One region of the Selenomonas sp. oral taxon 920 genome, then DNA from elsewhere that is predicted to be linked to it. Evidence: riboswitches for the same ligand, from Rfam matches in the RefSeq annotation. Region 1 holds a riboswitch; the other holds the start of a gene.
What was found. Region 1 has a riboswitch for molybdenum cofactor ahead of BCS37_RS10280 (FecCD family ABC transporter permease). Riboswitches for the same ligand answer to the same signal wherever they lie in the genome.
Positions count from the first base shown of each region.

Region 2: it holds a riboswitch for molybdenum cofactor, as region 1 does, so the genes downstream of both, BCS37_RS11035 (hydrogenase small subunit) here and BCS37_RS10280 (FecCD family ABC transporter permease) in region 1, are expected to answer to the same signal.

Region 1 covers NZ_CP017042.1:2,154,734-2,160,170, reverse strand. Annotated here, with positions in the region: gene BCS37_RS10290 (YwqG family protein) at 1-771, shown strand, start outside; gene BCS37_RS12290 (hypothetical protein) at 886-1,002, shown strand; gene BCS37_RS10285 (hypothetical protein) at 1,075-1,818, opposite strand; molybdenum cofactor riboswitch at 1,999-2,154, shown strand; gene BCS37_RS10280 (FecCD family ABC transporter permease) at 2,239-3,243, shown strand; gene BCS37_RS10275 (ABC transporter ATP-binding protein) at 3,243-4,028, shown strand; gene BCS37_RS10270 (ABC transporter substrate-binding protein) at 4,411-5,437, shown strand, end outside.
Region 2 covers NZ_CP017042.1:2,308,610-2,314,046, reverse strand. Annotated here, with positions in the region: gene BCS37_RS11045 (M23 family metallopeptidase) at 1-555, shown strand, start outside; gene BCS37_RS11040 (hypothetical protein) at 567-1,325, shown strand; molybdenum cofactor riboswitch at 1,403-1,570, shown strand; gene BCS37_RS11035 (hydrogenase small subunit) at 1,826-2,914, shown strand; gene BCS37_RS11030 (nickel-dependent hydrogenase large subunit) at 2,911-4,824, shown strand; gene cybH (Ni/Fe-hydrogenase, b-type cytochrome subunit) at 4,837-5,437, shown strand, end outside.

The DNA of each region.
Region 1 (5,437 bases):
CTCCCCGTTGGCGCGAGCAAGTTCTACGGAACGCCTGACCTGCCCGCAGATTTTGACTGGCCGTACTATAAGGGAACGGACTTCGAGGGGGTGACGAAGAACCGCCCGCTTGCCTTTCTCGCGCAGATCAATCTTGGTGAAGCCGCGCAGTATGACCGTACAGGTCTCCTGCCGAAGACAGGTGTGCTCAGCTTCTTCTATGAGACCGTGTCAATGGAGTGGGGCTTTGAACTAAAGTCTGAGGGATATGCGCGCGTCTATTATTTCCCCGAGGCGGAGGGGCTTGTCCCGACACAGATTCCGGAGGAAACGAAGGAGTGGAGTGTGGGCGAGCAGGCGCTGACCTTTGCGGATGCCGTCAGTCTCCTGTCGTCTTTTGCATACAGCCGCAGGAGCGGGAAAGAGGTGGATTGGGACACCTACAACGAACTGCGGGCGGAGTTCGGCTGTGACGCTGCATTGCATGGGGATGATCACATGAAGATGCTCGGCTATGCCGACGAGATTCAGAATGAAATGGAGCCGGAGTGCGAACTCTACAGCAGAGGCATTGACGTGGATGTGCAGGAAGAGCTCTCCGAAGAGGAGGAAGCGGAACTTGTGAGAAATGCTGCAGATCATTGGGTGCTGCTGTTTCAGATGGGCACCGTCGAGGACGATGAAACGGAGCTCATGTACGGCGACTGCGGTCTGATTTACTTCTGGATTCGGAAGGAGGACCTTGCCGCGCGCAATTTCGACAACGTCCGCCTGATCCTGCAGTGCGGGTGACGAAAGGTTAAAGCGATACTGGCAACAGCTTGATAAGAGGATGGTCAAGCGTTCAATCAGCTCATCAAGGATATTGTGTGAAATCCATTCGATGGAATCGGAAAACCCGAACCATTGAAAGAGAATTTGACGAGCTTTTGGAGCCGACACATTGACGAGGAGCATTGGCTTGCCGATCTGATCGAAGGTTATGCAATTCTGATTTTTGCCTGTTGGGGGCATTACAATTAGCCTTGACAACGATATTAAAAGACGAGGAACTCCTGCAAAACGCAAGAGTTCCTCGTCTTTTGTGTGCGCCGTTTAGTCCTTATTATCGTTCGGGGTAATGTCGATGGGTGCATCCTCGAGCACCTGCTGCTCCTCCTCGGGCTTGCGCTTGCGGAGAATGAAGAATGCGCCTGCGCCGATGAGGACGATGACGAGGATGACGGTGCCGATGATTGCCGTCTTGTTCCAGAGGCGGAACGCGACCTCGATCTTCGACGACTCACCCGTCACGAGCGTCTTGCCGAGGTTCCATGTAAGCTGCTTGCCGTCGTTCTCCGAGCGGTCGGCGTTCGAGCTTGTGGGCACAACGGGCAGTGTCATCTGATAGGTGAACGTGATATTGCTCGCGAATGCGCCTGCGCCGCCGCCGTTCTGGCTGCCCTCAAAGAGCAGGTCAAAGTTGTAGTCCGTGTAGAACAGGCTCTTGTTCGCGGTGATGCCCGTGTTCTTGCCCTCGTTCGCCTTGAAGAAGTCATTTTCCGAGAGCTTGTCGATCGTTGCGTAGTGCTCCGTGATTTCGTAGCCCGCCATATTCTCCTTCGTCACGGGCGTAACCTGCGCGTCCGGATTCTTCGCCGTCGTCGCCGCCTTGCTCTGCTCGACAATCTCGGCGAGCATGGGCACGCTGACGAGCGTCGTCTTCAGATCGGCACTGCCGTCCTCGTTGATGACGACGTTCACGTCGCCGCTGAAACAGCCGCTTGTGAGCGCGAGTACGCCCAGCATCGCAGCCGCGAGAACTGTGCGCATCGTGCGTGTGCATCGTGTCAGAAACATAAGATACCTCCTCAATTACTGTCAACAAATCCACTGCCATTCTAACATGAGCGCATCGAATTTTGCAAGATGACGATTGGCACAAAGTTTTTGTCATGATGGATGAACTGGTTGGGGTAAAGGGCAGAATCTATTTTTTCTTGTTCAAACGTCAATCTCATGCTATGCTCATAAAAAATACATATTTATGTTTTTCGAGCCGCCGTACCTGTGGCGTATGCTATGGTGCGTCGGCCTGATCGCGGAATCCCGCAGATCACGGGGGAAGGTATGGAAACGTCCTTCCCTGCCCGCAGACTTCTGTCTGCATTGCAAAGGAAAACCGGCATGGGGAGGACTGCGCTCTTTTTGTGCGCTGTAATTGCTCACCGGATTTTTTCGGTGGGCATTTTTATTGGGAAAATTCGGGAAAGGGGTTTTATGGGGCAATATGCACGTATGATGGCGGCGGGCAGTGTACTCGCCGTGCTGTTTTTCGTCCTCTCACTTTCGGTGGGACGGTTCTATGTCCCGTTCGATCAGGTGGCAGCAATTCTTGCATCGAATTTTATTGAACTTCCGATCACGTGGGATGCGTCGATGTATAACGTCGTCATGGTGATCCGTCTGCCGCGCGTGCTCGGCGGCATCCTCGTGGGAGTTGCGCTCGCGGTATCGGGTGCGGCGTATCAGGGTGTCTTCCGCAACGATCTCGTCTCGCCCGATCTGCTCGGTGTCTCGCAGGGCGCGAGCGTGGGCGCGTGCCTTGCGATTCTCGTGCATCTGACGCTCGGCGGGACGGCGGTCGCGGCATTCCTCGGCGGTATCGCGGCAGTTACAATGACACTCATGCTGCCAAAGCTCGTGCAGAGCCGCTCGCGCATTGTGCTTGTCCTCTGCGGCATCATTGTATCGGGTTTTATGGCGGCGGTGATCGGGCTGCTCAAATACCTCGCCGACCCCGATACGGAGCTGGCGGATATTGTCTACTGGCAGCTCGGCAGCCTTGCAAAGGTCTCGTGGGACAATCTGCTCTACGTCACGCCGATCATCGTCTTCACGCTTGCGGGGCTGCTTGCGATGCGCTGGCGCATGAATGTGCTTTCGCTCTCGGATCAGGAGGCGGCGAGCTTCGGCGTGAATGTGCAGCGCGAGCGTCTTGCCGTGATCGCGCTCGCAACCCTGCTGACAGCATCGGCGGTGTGCCTGAGCGGAACGATCGGCTGGATCGGGCTCATCCTGCCGCATCTGGCGCGGATGCTCGTCGGCGGCAACCACGCGCATCTCCTGCCCGCAACGGCGGTACTCGCCGCGTCCTTCCTGATGCTCGCCGATCTCCTCGCGCGTACGCTGACCTCTGCGGAGGTTCCGCTCGGGATTCTCTGCGGCTTTGTCGGCACACCGTTCTTTGCGTGGATTCTCTATCGCCAGCGGAGGTATTTCTGATGGAGCGCGCAATGCTTTGGCTCGACGACGGTTCATTCCGCTACCGCACGGACGCGCCGTACATCTTCGAGCATATCTCGTTCTCAATCAAGGGCGGCGAGGTGCTCGCGCTCCTCGGGCGCAACGGTGTCGGCAAGTCCACGCTCCTCGCGTGCCTGATGGGATTTCAGGAGCTGACGCAGGGACGCATCTATACGAACGGGCAGAACATCTATGCGATGTCGCCGCGTGAGCGCGCGCGGGAGATCGCGTTCGTGCCGCAGATCATCAGCGCGGAGAGCTCGTTTACGGTGCGTGACTATGTGTCCTTCGGCGCGACGGTGCGCACGGGGATGTTCTCCGCGCCGAGCAGGGCGGACTATGCGCAGACGGATGCGATTCTCGAGGAGCTCGGCATTGCGCACATTCGCGACCGCCAGTGCAGGGAGCTCAGCGGCGGGCAGCGGCAGCTGGTCGCCATCGGGCGCGCACTGCTTCAAAATACGAGGCTGATCCTTATGGACGAGCCGACGGCGGCACTCGACGTGCGCAATCAGGTGCTCGTCCTGCAGACAATCGACAGTCTGCGTGCAAAGGGCTACGGTGTGGTCTTTACAACGCATCTGCCCGAGCAGGCACTGCTGCTGAACAGCCGCGTCGCGCTCTGTTTCGGCACGCATATGGATTTTTACGAATCCGTGGACGAGGTGCGGGCATCGCATCTGGAGGAGCTGTACGGGACGAAGCTGAGCCTTTTCCACAGCAACAATGTGCAGCGTACGGTCTGTGTGATTCCAACACTATAGGGAGATTGCAGTTGTTGTATTTGGCAGTGTAGTGTTGTAACCGTGCAGTGCTCCAAAGCGAACCCTAGTGGAGCAAGTGAGTAAATACTGACCTGTCCAAGAAGCAAGTCCGCAGGACGCAGCTGATTGGGTAACAGGTCGCATGGGAAAACGTCCCAAGAACACAAGCGACAGCGCAGTGCGATTGGATGACGTTGACCGCTCGGGCGACTCGCCCCCGGCGTACTTCTTTCGTTCAAGCGAAGCGCGTTTAAGAAGTGCGCCGGTATTTAGGCGAACGAGCACGCGATCACTTGCGCAACTAAGCGTTCGCGTGGAGCACGCACGGCAAAACGATACACTGCTTCAAGATATATTTGTTTTTTAGGAAAGGATGTATGCAATGAAGAAAAATCTCATCGCGCTGCTGGCTCTCATCATGGTGCTTGCAGCACTCGTGGGCTGCGGGACGGAGAACGCCGCGCAGGGTAAGCAGGAAAGGACGCGCACGGTCACGGACATTGACGGCACGGAGGTCACGATCCCGGCAAACATCGAGCGCATCGCCGACCTCTGGCACGCGAACAATCAGGTCGTGCTGCTCCTCGGCGGCGCGGATAAGCTCGTCACGACAACGAAGAACGTGCAGGGGCTCCCGTGGTTCGCGCAGGTCTATCCGCGCATTGCGGAGATCTCCGCACCCGTCAAGGGCACGGATGTGAACTGGGAAGAGGTCGAGAAGGAGAAGCCGCAGGTCGTGCTTGCGAGCAGTAAGGAACAGATCGAGACGGCACGCAAGAACGGCTATACGGCGGTGCGTGTCAACTTTGCGACCTATGACGGGCTGCGCAAGGTAGTGAAGATCACGGGCGATGTGCTCGGCGGCGATGCTGTGAAGAACGCGGAGACGTACCTCTCCTACCTCGACGAGAAGACGAAGTTTACGGATGAGCGCACGAAGAAGCTCAGCGATGCCGACCGCCCCGTCGTGCTCCACATCGTCGGCGGCGACGACCTCTTCAAGGTGGACGGCGTGGATACGATCATCGACGAGTGGATTCGCTACGGCGGCGGGCGTAACGCGATCACAGCGAAGGGACCACAGATCAAGACAACCATCGAGGAAGTCCTCAAGGCGGATCCGGATATCATCATCATCGGCGGTACGCAGTCCGCAAAGGGCATCGAGGCAATCAAGAACGATCCGCAGTGGTCGAGCATCAAGGCGGTCAAAAACGGGCGCATCTATGCGAACCCCGTCGGCACGTTCAACTGGGATCGCTACAGTGCCGAGTCCGCGCTGCAGCTTCTCTGGGCGGCACAGACGATCCAGCCGAAGCTCTTTGCCGATGTCGATCTCGTGAAGGAGACGGTGGACTTCTACAAGCGTTTCCTCCACTATGATCTGAGCGAGGCAGATGCACAGCGCG
Region 2 (5,437 bases), 150 kb from region 1:
GAGGGAACGGTCTCGCCGACGGGCGGAGAGCAGCATGCGCCGACCACGGCGGATCTCTCCGAGGCACTTGAGATGATCGAGGAGCGTCTCGGTACGCGCCGCTCGTCCATCGACCTCCTCGCCGAGACCATGCGCAGGGAGTTCCCGGGGGCGGCATCCTATGCCTCGGACAGCGCACCGCACACGATGCCCTCCATCTGGCCGGCGGCGGGCTACGTCAGCTCGCCCTACGGTCTGCGCTTTGGCGGTACGGAGTTCCATCAAGGGATCGACATTGCCGCCGATATGGGCACGCCCATCGTTGCGACCGCTGACGGCATTGTCACGGCGGCAGGGTGGAACGGCGGCTATGGAAACATGGTCGATGTGGACCACGGCGGCGGCATTGTGACGCGCTACGGGCACGCCTCCGCGCTCGCCGTGACGGTTGGACAGCAGGTGCGGCGCGGTGAGGTCATCGCCTATGTCGGCTCGACGGGACGCTCTACGGGACCCCATGTTCACTACGAGGTGCGCGTTGATGGGCAGCCCGTCAACCCCGCAGGATATTTATAAGGGAGAATGCTATGAAATCCTTCATTTGTATGATTGCCGCAGGACTTTTTCTCCTGCCTGCATGGGGCGTGAGCGCGGAGAAGAAGGATATCCACGAGGTCATGATGGCAGAGGAGCACCACGGGAGCACCGCGCCCGCAGAGCGTGCATCGGACGAGGAGAGCGTCCTGGACGAGGAGATGGACGAGCTGGGGGATGAGCCTGCCGGTTCGCACGATGAAGACGGCACACTCCGCTCTGTGCCTGAGGGGCCAGCAGCACAGGATGCTGCCGAGGAGCAGTCCGCACCGCAGGACGGTGGGCACGGGATCGGCATTGCTCCCGTGGCATCCGACGCTGCCTACGGCGCGGCGACGGCGATCGAACCCGTGACGCTCGCGGACGGCGACTGGGTCTTTATCGAGGGGGACGAGCGGCGCGGCTGGTTCTTTGACCGCGCGAAGATGCGGCGCAATGGCGATGGGAGCATCTCCTACTGGCAGCTCATCCTCTACAATGACCTCGGCAAGGCGCAGTTCGTGAGTGCAATGCACGACGAAGCGTACCGCAATGTTGGCTACACACTTCAACGGCGCGTGCTCGACCCGAAGAAAAACACGATCCGCACCTACGAGATCATCGCCTATGACACGGAGAATGCGGTCATTACGGACAGTGCGCGTGACGGGCACGCCGCCGAGATCCGCCCGCACACGATGGCGGCGAAGGAACGCGATGCCGTGAAGAAGGCGGCGAAGAAACGGAACATCAAAAATAAATCACACACATGATGAGAATAAATATCAGATATTGACAGTACGGCAATTTCCTGTTAAAATTAACAAATAATTAAGGAAGAGCCTGCAAAGCTCTTTCACGTTTCCGAGCAAAAATATCTAAGGGCACCATTCCTATGATATTGCGCCTGCGCTGCGGGATTCTCCCAAGATGCGCACAGGGTACGGGCAGAAATGCACGCGCCTTTCCGTCGGGAGGAATCGCCTCCCCATTGAAAAGGAAGCGACAGAATTGCCGTCACAGGGCTGTTTCATGCGTCTGTTTCAGGATGTGCAGATGCGGCGTATATGGCTGTGTTAAGGGGCTGTCTGTCATGCCTTTGGGTGCGGGGGACAGCTTTTTTTGCGTGCAAAAAACGAACGCAAAATTAGTTTTCGTACTGCACAAAAGTGTATTTCTTTTTTGATGGGATGGGTGTATAATTATAAAAATTTTCTATAACTATGAGCAATAATTATCAATTATAAATGGTGTATTGGTTAGGAGGATTCATGTGAGTAAAAGGGAGAGCTTATGGGAGGCCTATCTCGCAAAGGGCATGAGCCGCCGCAGCTTTTTGAAGGGCTGTGTGACGCTCACGTCCCTGATGGGGCTGAGCACGGACATGATGACGAAGGTCGTCGAGGCGGCGGAGACGAAGCCGCTGCCGGTCGTGATCTGGCTGCATGGGCACGAGTGCACGGGCTGCGATGAGTCCTTCATCCGCTCGGGTGCGCCGCTTGCATCCGATCTCGTACTGAACAGCATCGCGCTTGAGTACAGCCATGTCCTGAGTGCGGGCTGCGGTGAGCCGTTCGAGGAGCACCTCGAGACGACGATCAAAAAGTACCACGGGGAGTACATTCTCGCGGTCGAGGGCGCGGTTGCATCGGGCGCGCACGAGTATACCTGCATGTCGGGCGGACATCCCTTCTCGCATACGCTGAGGCGTGTCGCCGAGGGGGCAAAGGCGGTCATCGCCTACGGGACGTGTGCGACGGCGGGCGGCATCCAGGCGGCTGCGCCGAATCCGACGGAGTCCACGGGCATTCGCTCGTTCATTGGTTCAAAGCCCTACATCGCCGTGCCCGGCTGCCCGCCGATCCCCGAGGTCATGACGGGCGTCGTCATGCATGTCGCGCTCTTCGGTACGCTGCCCCCGCTCGACGGGGAGGGACGGCCGCGCCAGTTCTACGGCAACCGCATTCACGACACTTGCTACCGCCGTCCGTTCTTCGATGCGGGCATGTTTGCCGATCGCTTCGACGATGCGGGGGCAAAGGCGGGATGGTGTCTCTACCACCTCGGGTGCCGAGGACCTGAGACCTACAACTCCTGCGGCAATCTGCGCTGGTATCAGGGGATGTCGTACCCGATCCAGTCGGGTGCGCCCTGCATCGGGTGCAGCAATGCGAATTTCTGGGACGATGCACCCTTCTCGAAACGTCTGCCCGAGTATGACGGCATCGATGTGGATATGGTCGGTGCGGGTCTTGCCGTCGCTACGGCGGTCGGTGTCGCGGCACACGCGGGCGCGAGCCTTGTGCAGAAGAAATGCCACGAGAAGCAGCTCGAAAAAGAGGGAAAGCAGGTGCATGAATGAAACACGTTGTTGTCGACCCGATTACGCGCATTGAGGGACATCTGCGCGTTGAGATCCAGGTGGATGAGGCGACGGGCAAGGTCACGGATGCCATCTCCTCCGGTACGGCATGGCGCGGCCTCGAGCTCGTCATGAATGATCGCGACCCGCGTGACGCATGGGCATACATCCAGCGCATCTGCGGCGTCTGCACGTCGTCCCATGCGCTCGGCTGCCTACGTGCCGTGGAGGATGCGTTCGGCATCACCATCCCGAAGAACGCACACTATATTCGCAACATCATCGCGGCGTGTCTCGGACATCAGGACCACATCATCCATTTCTACCATCTGCACGCCCTCGACTGGGTCAGCCCGCTCGAGGCGCTCAAGGCGGATCCTGCGGCGACGGCGGCACTCCAGAATACGGTGCTCGCGACCTACCGTCTCCCCTTTCGCGGTCCTGCGGGGCTCGAGACGGAGGCATACCCGCATGACGTACCCGTATCGAATCCCGAGTACTATGCGGCGATCAAGGCGAAGGTGCAGAAGATCGTGGAGAGCGGCCAGCTCGGTATTTTCTCCGCGCAGTGGTGGGATCACCCCGACTATCAGATGCTGCCGCCCGAGGTGCATCTGATGGCGATTTCGCACTACCTCGAGATGCTGGACAAGCAGAAGGATCTCGTCGTACCGCACGTTGTCTTCGGCGGCAAGAACCCGCACCCACACTATGTGCTGGGCGGTATGCCCTGCTCCATCTCGATGGAGGACGGCAATGCGCCGATCAACACGGCACGCCTGGCGATTGTCGACCGCTCGATCCAGTCCGCGCGCCACATGATGAACGACTACTACCTGCCGGACGTGCTCGCCATCGGGCATCTGTATGTGCAGAAGGGCTATGTCTCGGGCGGCGGGCTCGCGAAGGAGCGCGTGCTCGCGTTCGGTATGTTCCCGCAGGAGCCGTTCAGCGGTGCGACAAACGGCGATTTCTTCAGCAAGCTGCTCGTACGCTGCAACGGCGTCGTGGAGAACTTCGCGGGCGGCGTGATGCAGGCAAAGGTTTATGACTTTAAGATGGAGGATGTCTCCGACCCCGAGGTCATCAGCGAGAGTGTTGAGCACGGCTGGTACGAGTACAGCGGCGGCGACAGCAAGGGTCTCCATCCGTGGGAGGGCGAGACGAAGCCGCACTACACGGAGCCGAAGGAAGGCACGAAGACGGAGTGGAAGGCGCTGAACGAGCAGGGCAAATACTCGTGGCTCAAGACGCCGAAATGGCGCGGCAAGCTCTGCGAGGTCGGTCCGCTCGCGCGTTACATCGTGCTCTACACGAAGGCAAAGCAGGGGCTGCTCGGCGACCTCACGTGGGCGGAGCAGATGATCGTCGACCAGATCGACGCGGTGACGAAGGTGCTCGGCGTTCCTGCCGAGGCGTGGCTGCCCTCGACGGTTGGCCGCACGGCGGCGCGTGCGCTCGATGCGCAGCTGCAGGCGGAGATCAGCAAGTTCTTCTTTGACAAGCTCGTCGCGAACATCAAGAGCGGCGACACGCGCGTGGTGAACAACGACAAGTGGGATCCCTCGACCTGGCCGAAGGAGGCAAAGGGCGTTGGCTTCTACGAGGCACCGCGCGGCGGACTCAGCCACTGGGTCGTCATCAAGGACGGCAAGGTCGCGAACTATCAGGCGGTCGTGCCGACGACGTGGAACGCCTGCCCGCGCGATGATGCGGCGGGACACGGCGCATACGAGATGTCGATGATGGATACGCCCGTGAAGATTGCGGACAAGCCGCTCGAGATCGTGAAGGCGGTGCGCTCGTTCGACCCGTGCATGGCGTGCTCGACTCACCTCTTTAACGCGAAGGGGGAGAAGATCCGCGTCGTCACGACCGACCCCTACGCCGGCGTGCGCGTGGACGAATAGGGGGCGATCCGCATGAAACAAGAAGAACGCAAGGAGTACTACCTCTTTAGCCCCTTTCTGCGCATCTTTCATTGGCTGATGGTCATTGCGATCATCGTGCTCTTTATCACGGGGTTCCTCATTACGAAGCCGCCCGTGATTCTTGCCTCCGAGCCGACGAATACGCCGCTCCTGATGAATCTCGTGCGCAACATCCACTTCATTGCGGCGTTTGCGTTCTGTGCGGGCTTCATCGGGCGCGTCTACGGCTTTATTATCAATCGCGGCGACCGCCTTTTCCCGCATTTCTGGAAAAAGCAGTACTATCTGGATGCGTGGGAGGTCGTGCAGCACTACATTTTCCTGCGTACGTCTCATCGCCCCTTCCTGCGCAACCCTCTGGCGCGCGCAGCATACGCGGGGCTGTATGTGATGGTGGCGGTCGAGGTGCTGACGGGCTTTGCCATGTACTACATGACGGAGCCGTCGGCGATTGGCGGCATCCTGTTCGGCTGGGTGAACCGTGTCCTCGGGAACGAGTTCATGTCGCATTTCGTGCATCACTATGCAGCGTGGGCGATTATGCTGTTCGCGATTGGGCATTTCTACCTCGTCGTCCGTGCGGAGTTCATGG